4 regions of the Rhizobium sp. BK619 genome follow, and region 2 is predicted to be linked to each of the others. Evidence: predicted binding sites of a transcription regulator. Region 2 holds the regulator's gene; each other region holds the start of a gene.
What was found. Region 2 encodes LexA, which represses DNA repair genes until DNA is damaged. Its sites were predicted from a motif close to TGTTCNNNNTGTGTTCNG; they were not measured.
Positions count from the first base shown of each region.

Region 1: a site for LexA is predicted at 1,977-1,994, ahead of uvrA (excinuclease ABC subunit UvrA). Genes of this name have one in related genera too.
Region 3: a site for LexA is predicted at 2,739-2,756, ahead of FHX14_RS07190 (YifB family Mg chelatase-like AAA ATPase). Genes of this name have one in related genera too.
Region 4: a site for LexA is predicted at 2,535-2,552, ahead of FHX14_RS19765 (ribonuclease). Genes of this name have one in related genera too.

Region 1 covers NZ_JACIBH010000004.1:50,859-55,069, forward strand. Annotated here, with positions in the region: gene gyrA (DNA gyrase subunit A) at 1-345, opposite strand, end outside; gene FHX14_RS08325 (MarC family protein) at 595-1,242, shown strand; gene FHX14_RS08330 (single-stranded DNA-binding protein) at 1,329-1,832, opposite strand; gene uvrA (excinuclease ABC subunit UvrA) at 2,116-4,211, shown strand, end outside.
Region 2 covers NZ_JACIBH010000004.1:205,809-210,019, reverse strand. Annotated here, with positions in the region: gene FHX14_RS09080 (ComEC/Rec2 family competence protein) at 1-1,635, shown strand, start outside; gene lexA (transcriptional repressor LexA) at 1,616-2,335, opposite strand; gene FHX14_RS09070 (VOC family protein) at 2,532-3,428, shown strand; gene kdsA (3-deoxy-8-phosphooctulonate synthase) at 3,425-4,211, shown strand, end outside.
Region 3 covers NZ_JACIBH010000003.1:294,873-299,083, reverse strand. Annotated here, with positions in the region: gene cysK (cysteine synthase A) at 1-143, shown strand, start outside; gene FHX14_RS07195 (hypothetical protein) at 261-725, opposite strand; gene FHX14_RS07190 (YifB family Mg chelatase-like AAA ATPase) at 1,117-2,649, opposite strand; gene gshB (glutathione synthase) at 2,827-3,774, opposite strand; gene FHX14_RS07180 (ABC transporter permease) at 3,861-4,211, opposite strand, start outside.
Region 4 covers NZ_JACIBH010000010.1:97,364-101,574, reverse strand. Annotated here, with positions in the region: gene FHX14_RS19780 (CaiB/BaiF CoA-transferase family protein) at 1-472, opposite strand, end outside; gene FHX14_RS19775 (DMT family transporter) at 489-1,445, opposite strand; gene FHX14_RS19770 (alpha/beta hydrolase) at 1,463-2,407, opposite strand; gene FHX14_RS19765 (ribonuclease) at 2,566-3,306, shown strand; gene ettA (energy-dependent translational throttle protein EttA) at 3,405-4,211, shown strand, end outside.

The sequences.
Region 1 (4,211 bases), 150 kb from region 2:
GCCCTGGCCATCGATCAGCGGCAAACGCAGCGACCAGGGCTGAGCCATGCGGGCCAGCGCATCATAGATCGCCGAATTGCCGTGCGGATGGTATTTACCCATCACGTCACCGGTGACGCGGGCGCATTTGACGTATTTCTTGTTCCAGTCGATGCCGAGCTCGGACATGCCGTAGAGGATGCGCCGGTGCACGGGCTTCAGGCCGTCGCGCACGTCGGGCAGCGCGCGGCTGACGATGACGCTCATGGCGTAATCGAGATACGACCGCTGCATTTCCTCCATGATGGAGATGGGCTCGATGCCTGGCGGGAGCTTCCCGCCGCCGGGGGGTGTTTGCTCAGTCAAAACAGATCACGATCTCTTCTAGAATCACTTGAAGATTTATAGCGGAAAGCCTGTTGCCGCGCCAATTTCACCGGGCGTTTTGAACAGGCTTTTGCGGCTTAAAGAGGGTAAAACATGCAAGTCGCGCGGCTGCACCGGACAAATAAGCGGCGGGCCGCCGCGGGATATTTGCCAAATCGGAATCGCCGCTTCACAATCACAAAAACCACGCATAAAAACCACGCGACTATATGGGGTTTTCGAGGGACGATGGCAAGCGCCGACCAATTGATCAACGCCTTCACGACGCTCATCGTCACCATCGATCCGCCGGGACTCGCACCGATCTTCCTGGGGCTGACGACCGGCATGAGCCGCGCCCAGCGCACCCAGGTGGCGCTGCGCGGCTCGACCATCGCCTTTATCATCCTTGCCGTCTTCGCCCTGTTCGGCGCGAGCGTGCTCGGCGTGCTCGGGATCTCGATCGGCGCCTTCCGCATCGCCGGCGGGCTGCTGCTCTTCTGGATCGCCTTCGAGATGGTGTTCGAACGGCGCCAGGAGCGCAAGGAGAAGGCCACCGAGGCGGCTGTCACCAAGGATCATATCGAGAATATCGCCGTCTTTCCCCTCGCCTTGCCGCTGATCGCCGGCCCGGGCGCGATCTCGGCGACGATCCTGCTTGCCGGCACGCTGCCGACATCCGTCGAAAAAGCCCAGTTCATCGCCGTCATCGCCGCCAATCTGTTGCTGACCTTTCTCATGCTGCTGATCGCCGATAGGCTCGACCGCTTCCTCGGTGTCACCGGCCGGGCGATCCTGACCCGGCTCCTCGGCGTCATCCTCGCCGCCCTTGCAGTGCAATTCGTCGTCGACGGCGCGAAAGCGGCGCTCAATCTGATCAGCGCGACGCCGCACTGAACGGCGCAAAACCAAAGAAAAAGAGCATGACGCCATCAAAGGCATCATGCTCTCGGATAGTCTATAGATCCAGGAAAAGCGGTCGATCAGAACGGGATGTCGTCGTCGAGATCGCGCGAGAAGTTGCCGCCACCGCCGCGGCTCGGCGATGAAGAGGGAGCCGGAGCGCCGTAGTCATCGCCATAATCATTGTTGCTGCTGCCTCGGCCGCCGCCGGAGCTTGCACCGCCGCCTTCGCCGCGGCCGTCGAGCATGGTCAGGGTCGAACCGAAGCCCTGCAGCACCACTTCCGTCGAGTAGCGGTCCTGGCCCTGCTGGTCCTGCCATTTGCGGGTCTGCAGCTGGCCTTCGATATAGAGCTTGGCGCCCTTCTTCACATATTGCTCGACAACCTTGCAGAGGCCCTCGTTGAAGACGACGACGGTGTGCCATTCGGTCTTTTCACGGCGCTCGCCGGAATTGCGGTCGCGCCAGGTCTCCGAGGTCGCGATACGGAGATTGGCGATCGGCCGGCCATCCTGCGTGCGGCGGATTTCCGGGTCCGCACCGACGTTTCCAATCAGAATTACCTTGTTTACGCTACCAGCCATGCTTCTCACCCTGCCTGCCGCCCTGCCCGGCGGCGTTTCAATCGATCGGCGCACCTTAAACCATCACGGACCGCCGATGCGCATGGGCGGCATTTAATCCACATCTTTATCCATCAGAACGCCGCATGCATCCATCAGGAATTTTGTTCTTTATTTGTTCTAGTTTATCCGTATGATCCTGTCAACAGAATCGAAAACCTTCAGTGTTGCGGACATTCAGCCTCGACTCGCCGGTCGGCATCACTAAATAAGGGCTGTTATCCCAAAGGACCAAGCTGAGACGATGAGCGAACTGAAGACGATCTCCATCCGCGGCGCGCGCGAGCACAATCTCAAGGGCATCGATCTCGATCTGCCGCGCAACAAGCTGATCGTCATGACTGGGCTTTCGGGCTCCGGCAAGTCCTCGCTTGCCTTCGACACGATCTATGCCGAGGGCCAGCGCCGTTATGTCGAGAGCCTGTCGGCCTATGCCCGGCAGTTCCTCGAAATGATGCAGAAGCCCGACGTCGACCAGATCGACGGGCTGTCGCCGGCGATCTCGATCGAGCAGAAGACCACCTCGCGCAACCCGCGCTCGACGGTCGGCACGGTCACCGAGATTTACGACTATATGCGCCTGCTCTTTGCCCGCGTCGGCGTTCCCTATTCGCCGGCGACCGGCCTGCCGATCGAGAGCCAGACGGTCAGCCAGATGGTCGACCGCATCCTCGATTTCGGCGAGGGCACCCGTCTTTATATTCTCGCGCCGCTCGTGCGCGGGCGCAAGGGCGAATACAAGAAGGAACTGGCGGAGCTGATGAAGAAGGGCTTCCAGCGCGTCAAGGTCGACGGGCAGTTCTACGAGATCGCTGAGGCGCCGGTACTCGACAAGAAATACAAGCACGACATCGACGTGGTGGTCGATCGCATCGTCGTGCGCTCGGATGTCTCGGCCCGCCTGGCCGACAGCCTGGAGACCTGCCTGAAGCTCGCCGACGGGCTGGCGGTTGCCGAATTTGCCGACAAGCCGCTGCCGCCGGAGGAGACCTCGGCCGGCGGCTCGGCCAACAAGTCGCTGAACGAGACGCATGAGCGCGTGCTGTTTTCGGAGAAATTCGCCTGCCCGGTTTCCGGCTTCACCATTCCCGAGATCGAACCCAGGCTGTTCTCGTTCAACAATCCCTTCGGCGCCTGCCCGACCTGCGACGGCCTCGGCGCCCAGCAGAAGATCGATCCGGATCTGATCGTGCCCGAGCCCGAACGGACGCTGCGCGACGGCGCGATCGCTCCCTGGGCCAAGTCGACCTCGCCCTATTACAACCAGACGCTCGAGGCGCTCGGCAAACATTACGGCTTCAAGCTCGGCACCCGCTGGAATGATCTTTCCGACGAGGCCAAGGACGTCATCCTCAACGGCACCGAGGACAAGATCGAATTCCATTATGCCGACGGCGCCCGCTCCTATACGACACAAAAGAATTTCGAGGGCATCATCACCAATCTCGAGCGCCGCTGGAAGGAGACCGATTCCGCCTGGGCACGCGAGGATATCGAACGCTTCATGTCGGCGGCCCCCTGCCCTGTTTGTAACGGCTTCCGGCTGAAGCCGGAAGCGCTGGCGGTGAAGATCGCCACGCTGCATATCGGTGAGGTCACCGGCATGTCGATCCGCGTCGCCCGCGACTGGTTCGAGACGCTGCCGGCCAGCTTCAACGCCAAGCAGAACGAAATCGCCGTGCGCATCCTCAAGGAAATCCGCGACCGACTGCGCTTCCTCAACGATGTCGGCCTGGAATATCTGAGCCTGTCGCGCAACTCCGGCACGCTGTCAGGCGGCGAAAGCCAGCGCATCCGGCTGGCCTCGCAGATCGGCTCGGGGCTGACCGGCGTGCTCTACGTGCTCGACGAGCCGTCGATCGGCCTGCATCAGCGCGATAATGCCCGGCTGCTCGACACGCTGAAGCACCTGCGCGACATCGGCAACACCGTCATCGTCGTCGAACATGACGAGGATGCGATCATGACGGCCGACGACGTGGTCGATATCGGCCCCGCCGCCGGTATTCACGGCGGCCAGGTCATCGCCCACGGCACGCCGCAGGATATTATGGACAATCCGCAGTCGCTGACCGGCAAATACCTGTCCGGCGAACTCGGCGTTCCCGTTCCCCACGAGCGTCGCAAGCAGAAGAAGGGCCGCGAGATCAAGGTGGTCGGGGCGCGCGGCAACAATCTGAAGAACGTCACGGCGGCAATCCCGCTCGGCGTGTTCACGGCGGTGACCGGCGTTTCCGGCGGCGGCAAATCCACCTTCCTGATCGAGACGCTGTATAAATCGGCCGCACGCCGCGTCATGGGCGCACGCGAAAACCCGGCCGATCACGACCGCATCGACGG
Region 2 (4,211 bases):
GAATGGCTTTACCAACTGCGCAGCCGCATCGGCGACCGCATTCGGTCGATCCTGCCCGGCGATACCGGCGCTTTTGCCGCTGCACTGGTGACCGACGAGCGGCGCGCCATCTCGAATGCGACGACGGAAGCGCTGCGCCAGTCCGGTCTTGCTCATATTGTTGCGATCTCCGGCCTCAACATGGCGCTGTCGGCCGGCATCTTCTTCGTCGGCTTCCGGATGCTGCTCAGCCTCTTTCCGGGCGTTGCCCAGGCTTATCCGACCAAGAAGATCGCCGCAGCAGGCGCGCTCATCGCCGTCACCGCTTACTACCTGATCTCCGGCTTCGGGGTCTCGGCTGAACGCGCCTTTATCATGATGGCCATCATGCTGATCGCCGTCTTCTTCGATCGGCCGTCGATCAGCCTGCGCAATGTCGTTCTCTCGGCCCTTGTCATCATTGCCATTTCGCCCTCCGAAGTCCTGGGTCCGAGCTTCCAGATGTCCTTTGCCGCGACATTGGCATTGGTATCGGGTTATCAGCTGTGGAAAGACCGGCGCATCCGCGAAAACGCCTGGCTGAAGTTGCCGGTCTTCCGGCCGGTCGTTGCGGTCGCCGGTTTCTTCGGCGGCGTCTTCCTGACCTCGCTGATCGGCGGCTTCTCCACGGCGCTGTTTTCGATCGAGCATTTTCATCGCCTGACCGCTTACGGCCTGCCGGCAAACCTCGCGACGATGCCGATCATCTCCTTCATCGTCATGCCGGCCGGGCTGCTGGCGATGTTGCTCATGCCGTTCGGTCTGGACGCTCCGCTCTGGAAGGTGGTCGGCTTCGGGCTCGATCTGGTGATCGCAGTCGCCAAGACGGTGTCCGGCTGGGGCGGCGATATCGGCGTCGGCCGCTTGCCCGCCTGGTATTTCGCCGTCGCCGTGGCAGGCTTCCTGCTGCTGACGTTGCTGCGTACCCGGCTTCGCCATGCCGGCACATCGATCCTCGCCGTCTCGACGCTTCTGGTGCTGATTCTGCCGGTTCCGCGGCCGCCGGATCTGGTGATTTCGGAGGACGGCGGTCTGGTCGCGCTCGTCGAGACCGCGGCAATGGCTTCCAATCGTGAAAACCCGCCGGATTTCATCTTCGACCAGTGGCAAAGAGCGCTGGTCCTGCCGACCCATCACCCGCCGAAGATGCTGGATGGCCCCGCTATCCCACCGGAGGGAGAAGACCGCCGCGTCAGGCTTTCCCGCGAGCAGCAGAATGAAGCAAGGACAGCAATGCGGGCGGCTGCCGCGGGCGGAGAAACAAACCGCTTTTCCTGCGTCAAGAAGGCCTGGTGCACATCGAGGCTTGGCAATGGCCGTGTGGTAACCATCATCGACAATGCCGCTTATCTCGGTCCGGCCTGCGATTCGGCCGATATCGTCGTGACGCCGGTCCGTCTGCGTTTCAACAGCTGCCGCTCAGGCGCGACGCTCTTCACCGGTGAGACGCTGCGCAGGACCGGTTCCGTCGAGTTGCGTTTCGCGGATGCCGGCCTGGAGGTCGCAACCGCATTCGAAACGCTGTCGCGGCCGTGGATGCGCCAGCGCGCCTATGACTGGCGCAGCAACAGTTTTACCGAATCCGGCCTGTCCGGTGTCAGTGATAGCGGCGAATGAGGCCGACGAGTTTGCCCTGCACCTTGACGCGGTCCGGCCCGAAGATCCGGGTCTCGTAAGCCGGGTTGGCCGCTTCAAGTGCGATCGAGGCGCCCTTGCGGCGGAAGCGCTTCAGTGTCGCTTCCTCGTCATCGACGAGGGCAACGACGATGTCGCCGGGGCTTGCGGTGCTGCCGTTGCGGATGATCACCGTGTCGCCATCGAAGATGCCGGCGTCGATCATCGAATCGCCTTTGACCTCCAGCGCATAATGTTCACCGGAGCCAAGCATGTCGGCGGGAACAACGATGTCATGGGTGTTGTTCTGGATCGCCGAGATCGGAACGCCGGCAGCGATTCGGCCCATGACCGGCACCGAGACCGAGTTGCCGTTGTCGGCGACGGGTTTTGCAGGCGCGGGGGCAGCAGCCGGCTGGGGCTTGCCAAGGCTGCCCTCGATGACGCTTGGCGAAAAGCCGCGCCGGGGCTGGATGCTGGGGCTATAGGCTTCGGGAAGCTTGATGACCTCGAGCGCCCTGGCGCGGTTCGGTAGGCGGCGAATGAATCCGCGTTCCTCGAGCGCCGTAATCAGGCGATGAATGCCGGATTTCGAGGCCAGATCCAGGGCATCCTTCATCTCGTCGAAAGAAGGCGGAACGCCGGATTCCTTCATGCGCTCATGAATGAAAAGGAGAAGCTCCTGTTGTTTGCGCGTGAGCATCGGCGTGTGACCCCTGATTGAAACAAATCCAGAACAGACACTATATGTTCCATATGTGTTCCGCAAGGTGCTAAATTTCCGTAAAACTTGCCGCCAACTCGTTGAGATTTTTATTTTCATTCGCCGGATTGGCACACATGTCTTGCAATGGGGGTGGCGCTGTCGCACATCTCTTGTCGTTTGAGGGAGGGATATGATGAACGAGCGTTCCGCCAAACCGCACCCGCTGGATCATGTGGTGCTGCCCGTCGTCAATATCGATCTGGCTCGCGAGCGGCTCGGCAAGCTCGGCTTCACCGTTGCCGCCGATGCCCGCCATCCCTTCGGCACGGAGAATGCCTGCGTCTTCTTTGCCGACAAGACCTATCTGGAGCCGCTTGGTATCGCCAGCGTCGAAGAGAGCGAGGCGTCGGCGCGGCAAGGCAATGTCTTCACTGCCCGCAACCGAGCCTTCCGCTTCCGTTGCGGCGAGGAGGGGCTTTCCGCGGTGGCCTTTGCCACCAGCGATGCCGGCCGCGATCATCGCCACTTCGCCGGCAGCGGATCGAGCGCCGGCGAGATGCTGCAGTTCAGCCGACCGATGAAAATGCCTGATGGTTTCGAGACCATTGCCGGCTTCAAGCTGGCCTTTGCCGCTGAGTTGCGCGCGCCGGATTTCTTCCTCTTCAGCGTCGAGCGCATCAATCCGCTGCCGTCCGACCGCCGCGCGCTGGAGACGCATGCCAATGGCGTAACAGGCATTGCCGAGATTGCGCTTTGCGCGCCGGAACCCGCCGCATTCGCGGCCTTCGTCGGCCTTGCCGCTGCGCAGTCGGCCGTCGAAAAAACCGGTTTCGGCGTCAATATCGCCGCGCCGAACGCGAAAATCAGCCTGATGACCCCGGAGGGGCTGGAGGCCTATTTCGAGATCGCCGTCTCATCCGCCGACCGCGGCCTGCGCGGCCGGGCTATCCTCTTCACTGTCGCCGATCTTGCCGTGACAGAAGCGCATTTGGCTGCTAACGGAGTGACCTACACGCGCAAGAACAATCGCATTCTGGTGAAGCCGGCGCCCGGGCAGGGCACGCTCTTCGCCTTCGAGGAAACACGATGAGCACTGATACGAATTCTGAAGTCAGGATCGGCGAGGGCGCAGGCCAGGTCACCTTCTCCAATACCGGCCGCCTGTCGCTGATTGCCGGCCCGTGCCAGATGGAGAGCCGCGACCACGCTTTCATGGTTGCCGGGACGCTCAAAGAGCTCTGCGCCAAGCTCGGCATCGGCCTCGTCTACAAAAGTTCGTTCGACAAGGCGAACCGCACCTCGCTGTCGGCCGAGCGCGGCATCGGGCTTGAAAAGGGCATGCAGGTCTTTGCCGATCTCAAGAAGGAATTCGGCTTTCCGGTCCTGACCGACGTTCACACCGCCGAGCAATGCGCCGAAGTGGCAAAGGTGGTCGATGTCCTGCAGATTCCGGCCTTCCTCTGCCGTCAGACCGACCTTCTGATCGCCGCCGCCGAGACCGGCCGTGCCGTCAATGTCAAGAAGGGCCAGTTCCTCGCCCCCTGGGACATGAGGAACGTACTGAAGAAGCTCAACGCCAGCGGCAATCCGAACGTGCTGCTCTGCGAACGCGGCGCCTCCTTCGGCTATAATACGTTGGTTTCCGACATGCGCTCGCTGCCAATCATGGCGTCGATGGGCGCCCCCGTCGTTTTCGATGCGACCCATTCCGTGGCGCAGCCGGGCGGGCAGGGCGATTCCTCCGGGGGGCAGCGGGAATTCGTGGAAACGCTGGCGCGCGCAGCGGTAGCGACCGGTATTGCCGGCGTCTTCGTCGAAACCCACCAGGACCCGGACAATGCACCGTCCGACGGCCCGAACATGGTCTATCTCA
Region 3 (4,211 bases), on a different contig from region 2:
GCATCTCCTCGGGTGCGGCGCTGGCCGCCGCGATCAAGGTCGGCAGCCGTCCGGAGAATGCGGGAAAGAACATCGTCGTGATCATTCCGTCCTTTGCGGAGCGTTATCTTTCGACGGCGCTGTTTGAGGGGCTGGGCAGCTAAAGTTAGCTGTGGCCCGCTCTTTCCTCCGGCAATTTCTTGCAAAATATCGGGGCGCCTCGGCGCCCCTTCTTTTGTGCCGTCACCTGCATCCCAATCGAAGTGGGACGAAGTTCTGCGTTAGTTCGTAATAACGAATGTCGATGTTCCACCCGAGCTGGTTGAATCCAAATGTTTGCCGACTTTCGCCATGACCTCCTTCAGCGTCGCGGTCAAACGATTCAACTCCGTGTGCTCTCTCGTTCGCTCCGGAGCATAGCGCGATATGATGTACTCACGCTTTGCTGTCATTGCCTCCAGATGCCGGGCGGTCTTTTTTCTCAGTTGAAGTTTAGCAACAAACGTTGGCTCAGCGAGGTTGTGCATCCGTTTTCGTATTTCCTTTGGAGCAACGCCCTCGTGGCGGAGAAAGGCATTTAGATAGAGTTCAATAGCGTGAATGGCGCACATTCGAGCCGGCGCAATAGATAGCACAACTTGCTTCTGACCACTGCTGAACAGGAGTCTGGAAGCGCGAGAGTAGGCATTTGCCAAGTCTAGAACTTCCAAGGGCTTGGCATTCGAGCCCGGATATTCGTTACTCATAAGCATCCCCGGCAACAGGCTTTCTCATCCGTTACCTCCGATCGACTATGTCGAACGTACCGACATCCTTCTCGAAATTTTTCAGCCGAAGCTAATATTTGTAAAGAGCGACGAAGTGAGGAGAGGCCCTTACCCCTAACGGATAAGCAACACAGAGGGACGCTCAAATCGGCGTCTTAGTCAGCTTCGGCACCACTTGCGGCAGATCAGCCCCGTGCCAACGGCGATCGCAGCCGGCAGCACGCCCGCTATGGCAGCAATCAATCGTCCCGAAGCTTGGGTTCGCCGGCGGCGACGTAATTTCATAATCCGGCAGCGCTCAGTGGGAATGTCGCTGAGTAGCAGCCAGCAGCGCAAGCGCGATCCAAGATATCTGCCGCATCCGCCCTTCTCAGGCCGCCGCCGTCAACCTCTCGCCAGCGATCCTGTAGGAGATCGCCTCGGCAAGATGCAAACGTCCGACCGTCGGTTTGTCGTCGAGATCGGCGAGGGTGCGGGCGACCTTGAGGACGCGGTGGTAGCCGCGGGCGGAGAATTTCATTTTTTCGGCGGCGTCGCGCAAGAGCTGCAGGCCGCCGGCGTCGGGTTCGGCGAGTTTTTCGATCATTGCGGTGGAGCAGCGGGCGTTGGTGCCGATGCCCTTGGCGCCGGCGGCCTCGAAGCGTTGCTGCTGGATTTCGCGGGCGCGGGCGACGCGGCGGGCGACGTCGGCGCTGGTTTCCGCCGCCATCGGCCGGATCAGATCGGCAGCGGAGACGGCGGGCACGTCGATGCGGATATCGATGCGGTCCATCAGTGGGCCGGAGATGCGGGCCTGGTAATCGCTCATGCAGCGCGGACCGCGGGCGCAAGTATGGCCGGGCTCGCCGGCCATGCCGCAGCGGCAGGGGTTCATCGCCGCAATCAGCTGGAATTTCGCCGGATAGGAGACGCGGTGATTGGCGCGGGCGATGACGCATTCGCCGCCTTCGAGCGGCTGGCGCAGCGCATCCAGCGCCTGCGGCGTGAATTCGGGAAACTCGTCGAGGAAGAGCACGCCGTGATGGGCGAGCGAGGCTTCGCCCGGCCGGGCGCGGATGCCGCCGCCGACCAGCGCCGCCATGGTGGCGGAGTGATGCGGGGTGCGGAAAGGCCGGCGGTCGGACAGCTTGCCGCCGGTGAGCTGGCCGGCGATCGAATGGACCATCGAGACTTCAAGCAGCTCGGCGGCTGAGAGCGGTGGCAGGATCGACGGCAGCCTTGCCGCCAGCATCGATTTGCCGGAGCCGGGAGGCCCGACCATCAAGAGGTTGTGGCCGCCGGCGGCCGCGACCTCAAGCGCGCGCTTGGCGCTTTCCTGGCCCTTGATCTCGGCAAGATCCGGCAGGTTGGCGGCATTGGCGCGGATCGACGCCTCCGGCCTGGACAGCACCTGCGTGCCGCGGAAATGATTGGCAAGGGCAATCAGGCTGCGCGGTGCGAGAATATTGACGTCGGCGCCGGCCCAGGCGGCCTCAGAGCCGCTTTCGGCCGGGCAGATCAGCCCCTTGCCGAGCGCATTAGCGCCGATCGCGGCCGGCAGCGCACCTGATATGGCGGCGATCGTGCCATCGAGATTGAGTTCACCGACGACGACATAGTCCGACAGTGCGTCGGCGGGAATGGCGCCGAGTGCGGCCATTAAAGCGAGCGCGATCGGGAGATCGAAATGCGAACCCTCTTTCGGCAAATCGGCCGGCGCCAGATTGACGGTCACCCGCTTGCCCGGCAGCGCCAGGCCGGAGGCGTGAAGGGCGGCCTGCACGCGCTCGCGGCTTTCGGCCACCGCCTTGTCAGGCAGGCCGACGATCTGCATGCCGATCTTGCCGGGCGCGATCATGACCTGGACCTCGACCGGCACCCCTTCGATGCCCTGAAATGCCACCGTACTGACACGCGCGACCATAAACCCATCCCCCTGCCCGCAAACTCTTATACTGCCCGCAACCCTTCAGGGCCAGCGGTTGCAATCTGGCACGGAAGCGGGAATAAAACAAGAACAAGAAAGGAACGTAGTCAGATATAGACTGTGACCGCGGTTGTACCGGTCACAGCAGGTGCGTGGGTTCGCGGAGCCGCAGGCTCAGGCGCGCTTGCGCTCGATCGCATCCCAGAGCAGGCTTGCGATATCGGCGCCGCCGAACTTCTTGACCTCGCGGATGCCTGTCGGCGACGTCACGTTGATCTCGGTCATGTAATCGCCGATCACGTCGATGCCGACGAGCAGGAAGCCGCGGTCTCGCAGCGCCGGGCCGATCCGTTCGCAGATTTCCTTCTCGCGCGGCGTCAGCTCGGTCGCCTCGGCGCGGCCGCCGACATGCATGTTGGATCGGCTGTCATGTTCGGCCGGCACGCGGTTGATGGCGCCGGCGAATTCGCCGTCGACGAGGATGATGCGTTTGTCGCCCTTGCGCACATCTGGCAGATATTGCTGGGCGATGAAGGGCTCGCGGAAGAGCTGGCCGAACATTTCGAGCAGCGAGGAGAGGTTGCGGTCGTCGCGGGTCGAATGGAAGACGCCGGCGCCGCCATTGCCGTAGAGCGGCTTCAGGATGATGTCGCCCATCTCGTCGCGGAAACGGCGGATCTCGGCGGCATCCTTGGTGATCAGCGTCCTCGGCATCAAGTCGGCAAATTCGGTGACGAAGATTTTTTCGGGCGAATTGCGCACCCAGGCCGGATCGTTGACGACGAGGGTCTTTGGATGGATACGCTCGAGCAGATGCGTCGAGGTGATATAGGCCATGTCGAAGGGCGGATCCTGGCGCAGCAGCACGACATCCATGGTGGAGAGATCGACGCGCTCGGGCGCACCAAGCTCGAAGTGATCGCCCTTGACGTCCTTCAGCAGCATCGGCTCGACGCTGGCAAAGAGCTTGCCGTCGCGGAAGCTCAGGCGCTCGGGCGTGTAGTGGAACAGCCGGTAGCCGCGCGCCTGGGCTTCCAGGCTCGTGGCGAAGGTGGAGTCGCCCGCAATATTGATGCCGGCGACATGATCCATCTGGACCGCTACATTGGTGATCTTGGCCATTTCCGTCCCTCGCTGAATGCCGGACAGATGTAGGTCGGCCCGGTATCAAACGCAACGGTCATTCAAAGGCTTCCGGCGCCACCCAATTACCGGGTTTCGAGGATCCGCATCAGCCGGCCGCGATAGCTGTCGAGAATGACGGCGAGCACGATGACGGCGCCGATGACGATCGGCTTGATATTGTCGTCGGCGCCGAGCAGCTGCAATCCGGTCGACAGCACCTGCAGAATACAGGCGCCGACCAGCGTGCCGATGATCGAGCCCTTGCCGCCCGAGAGGCTGGTGCCGCCGATGATGACGGCGGCGATGGCGTTCAGCTCATAACCGATGCCGGCAACCGGGCTGCCGACATTGAGGCGGAGCAGATAGACCATGGCGGCGATGCCGGCGGTCAGCCCTGAGATGGTAAAGACCGCGATCTTGTATTTTTTCGGCTG
Region 4 (4,211 bases), on a different contig from region 2:
ACATGCCCTGGACGATGTAATCATAGCCGGCGAGGGCGGCATAGGGGCCGGTCTGGCCGAAGCCGGTGATCGAGCAATAGACGAGCTTGGGGTTCACCTTGCGCAGGCTGTCGTAATCGAGGCCGTATTTGACGAGGCCGCCGAGCTTGAAGTTCTCGATCACCACATCGGCTGACGCAACCAGGCGGCGGACGAGATCCTGGCCTTCAGGGCTCTTCAGATCGGCGGTGACGGAGCGTTTGCCGCGATTGGCGGCGTGGTAATAGGCGGCCGAGAGATTTTCGCCATCGGCACCTTCGACGAAGGGCGGCCCCCATTGGCGGGTATCGTCGCCGCCGTCGGGGTTTTCGACCTTGATGACGTCGGCGCCGAGATCGGCAAGCATCTGTCCAGCCCAGGGGCCGGCCAGCACGCGGGCCAGCTCGATCACCCGGATGCCGGCAAGCGGCGGCTTTTTCGTGGTCTGCGTCATATTCCCTCGTCGGTCTTTACGGCGCCAGCGTCGCCTCAGATGTATCGGATACGGGCTTTGAAGCAAAGCGGCGCTCGCGCCAGAGGATGTACAAGCCCGATGCCATGATGATGGCGATGCCGAGCCATTTGACCGCATCCGGAAAGTCGCCGAAAACCAGCCAGGCGAAGATCGTCGCCGAGACGATTTCGAAATATTGCAGCGGCGCCAGCGTCGAGGCCGGTGCGGCGCGAAAGGCATAGACGCCGAAGATGCCCGCAATTGCGGCCATGGCGCCGACGCCGGCGACGTAGAACCAGGCACTGCCTTCGGGCATGACGGGATCGAAGAGATCGGAGCCGCTTCCATTGCCGATAAAAAGCAGGATGGCGCAGAAGATGAGGCCCCAGATGCCCATCTGGAACTGCATCGCCCAGGGATCTTCCCGGTGCGAGAGGACGCGGGTCATCAGCACGAAGATCGCGATGCAAAGCGCGCTGAGGACGGGCAGGAGGGCGATATAGCCGACCTCCTGGAAACTCGGCTGGATGATCAGCATCGCCCCGAAGAAGCCGACGCCGCAGGCGGTATAACGCCGCCAGCCGATCGTCTCCTTCAGGAAAATGCCGCCGAGGATCGTCACCATGATCGGCTCGACGAAGAAGATCGCAATCGCGTCGGCGACCGCCATGTATTTCAGCGTGGTGACGAAAGAGATCATCGAGACGGTGATGATTAACCCGCGGATGGCGTGGAACAGGCTCTGGCGCCAGGAGAAATCGGCAAAGCTGCGCCGCCATATGACGATCGGCAGCATGCACAGCGCCTGCACGAAGAAGCGGCCGGCGGTGACCTCGGCGGAGGGGATGGTGACGACGGCAAGCTTGGCGAAAATATCGATGAGCGGCGAGAACATCACCGAAAGAAACATCAGCGCAAGCCCCGTCGTCACCTCGGAGGCTGAGGAAACGGGGCGGGCGGAGGTGCTGCTCATGACGGAATCTCTCTGGTTCAGGATTTTGCCGTTTGGAATCTGGCGACGGCCTCGTCGCACCAGTCCGCGAAGGCGGCGGTTGCAGCATCCGCACCGATCTCGTTCAGCGTTTCGTGCCGCATGTCCTGATATATCTCAGTGCTGATACGAGAGAAGCCGCTGGCTTTCAAATGGTTTGACAGCCAGAGCACGGCTTTTCCGCGCTCCGTCGCCGGGTCTTCTCCGCCACCGACAAGATGGATCGGCATGTCGCGCGGCAGCCGATCCAGTTGGAGCTTCTGCGGCGCGCGAAACGTCAGTTCGAAGAGATCGAGCCAGAGCGAGACCGAGGCATCGAAGCCGCAGAGCGGATCGGCGATATATTTGTCGACTTCACCGGGAAGGCGCGACAGCCAGTCGAACGCGGTGCGGCGGCCGGCAATCGATTTTCCCCAGGCGGCGAAGGTGAGCTTCGGCAACAGGCCGCTCGGCACGTCGGAGCCCTTCAGCATGCGTTCGGCAAGCAGGATCGCCTGGGCGGCGCGGCCGGCAAGGCCGACGGCGAAATTCGAATTCCAGACGGCAACAGCGTCGAAATCGGCCGGTGCCGTGACGGCGGCATTGAGGGCGATCAGGCCTCCCATCGAATGGCCGAAGAGGATTACCGGCAGGCCGGGATGGCGCGTGGCCGCGTGGGCGCGCATGGCACGGACGTCGCCGATCACCCTGTCGACGCCGCCGCGGCAGGCGAAGCGGCCGATCGGCGCGTCGGGCGCCGACGTCTCGCCGTGGCCGCGATGATCATGGGCATAGACATGATAGCCGCGCGCCGCCATCGCCTCGGCAAAGCCGCGATAGCGTTTCGAATGTTCGGCGAGACCGTGCGATATCAACAGGATGCCGCGTGCCGGGCCGGCGGCCTCGGCATGGTGATAGGCGAGCGACGCCCCCGTCGAAGCGAGCCTTTGCGTTTCAGAAAACATCTCGATCCTCCTTCCGGCAACAGACCAGATCACCGCCCAAAAGCAACATCGGTTCCAGGTTTATCCGATAACAAATTGCGTGTCCGCTGCGATTCAGGGTTGCGGGCTTTCGATCTTCGTGCTTATTTGTTCCTGTATTGTTCTTTTTGGGGGTTGAAATGAGCAGCATGCAGTTGCGTACCTTGACGTTCGCCGTATCGATGGTTCTTGCAGGCGCCGCCGTGGCGCAGGAGGCTGGCGGGCGCACCCGTTTTATTCTTTCGGCGAGTTGGCAGCCGGCCTTTTGCCAGACGAACCAGAAGAAGGCCGAATGCGCAAGCCAGACCGGTGAGCGCGCCGATGCGACGAATTTTTCGCTGCACGGGCTTTGGCCGATGCGTCAGAACTATTGCGATGTCAGTGCCGAGCAGAAGGCGGCCGACAAGGACGGCAAGTGGGACACATTGCCGGCGGTCACGCTGTCGGCCGAGACGCAAGCCGCGCTGGCAAAGGCGATGCCCGGCACACAATCCGGCCTGGAACGGCATGAATGGGTAAAGCACGGCACCTGCACGAAAATGAGCGCCGAAGATTATTTCGGCGTCGGCGTGCATCTCGTCGGCGCGCTCAATAGCTCGGCCGTGCGTGATCTCTTCGCCGCCAATATCGGCAAGCCGGTCAAGGCCGAGGCGATCAAGGAAGCTTTCGACAAGAGCTTCGGGCCGGGCGCCGGCGACCGCGTCAAGATGAGCTGCCGGCGGGCCGGCAAGGTCAAGATGATCAGCGGGTTGACCATCGGGCTTTCGGAAGCCGCCGGGGCGGCGTCGGCGAAGAGCACCGGGCTTGGCGATCTGATCCAGGGCGCGGGAAAAACGACGTTCGGATGCGACGAGGGCGTCGTCGACGCTGCGGGCTTCTGACCGGAAATCCTGCGTAAACCGGGTTTCGGCGTTGCCCGCAGGCGCTGTTTCGCCTACATAGCGGCACAATCGAAGTTTCCCGCCCGGAGCAGCGCAGCATGGCACGTCAGTTCATCTATCATATGTCCGGCCTCAACAAGGCCTACGGCAACAAGAAGATCTTGGAGAACATCCACCTTTCCTTCTACCCGGATGCCAAGATCGGTATTCTCGGGCCGAACGGCGCCGGTAAATCCACTGTGCTGCGCATCATCGCCGGCCAGGACAAGGAATATACCGGCGAAGCCTGGCTCGCCGAAGGAGCGACGGTCGGCTACCTCGAGCAGGAGCCGCACATCGATCCCAACAAGACGGTGTTCGAAAACGTCATGGAAGGCGTTGCCTCGAAGACGGCCGTGCTCGAGCGCTACAATGAACTGATGATGAACTACTCCGACGAGACGGCGGAAGAGGGAGCCAAGCTTCAGGACATCATCGACAGCCAGAACCTCTGGGATCTGGAAAGCCAGGTCGAGATGGCGATGGAAGCCTTGCGCTGCCCGCCGCGCGACGCCGATGTCACCAGCCTGTCCGGCGGCGAGCGTCGCCGTATCGCGCTCTGCCGGCTGCTGCTGTCGCAGCCGGACCTGCTGCTGCTCGACGAACCGACCAACCACCTGGACGCCGAGACGATCGCCTGGCTCGAAAAGCATCTGCGCGATTATCCGGGCGCCGTGATGATGATCACCCACGATCGCTACTTCCTGGACAACGTGACCGGCTGGATCCTCGAACTCGACCGCGGCCGCGGCATTCCCTACGAAGGCAATTACTCGGCCTACCTGCTCGCCAAGGCCAAGCGCATGCAGCAGGAAAACCGGGAAGAGGCCGGCCGCCAGAAGGCGATCAGCCGCGAACAGGAATGG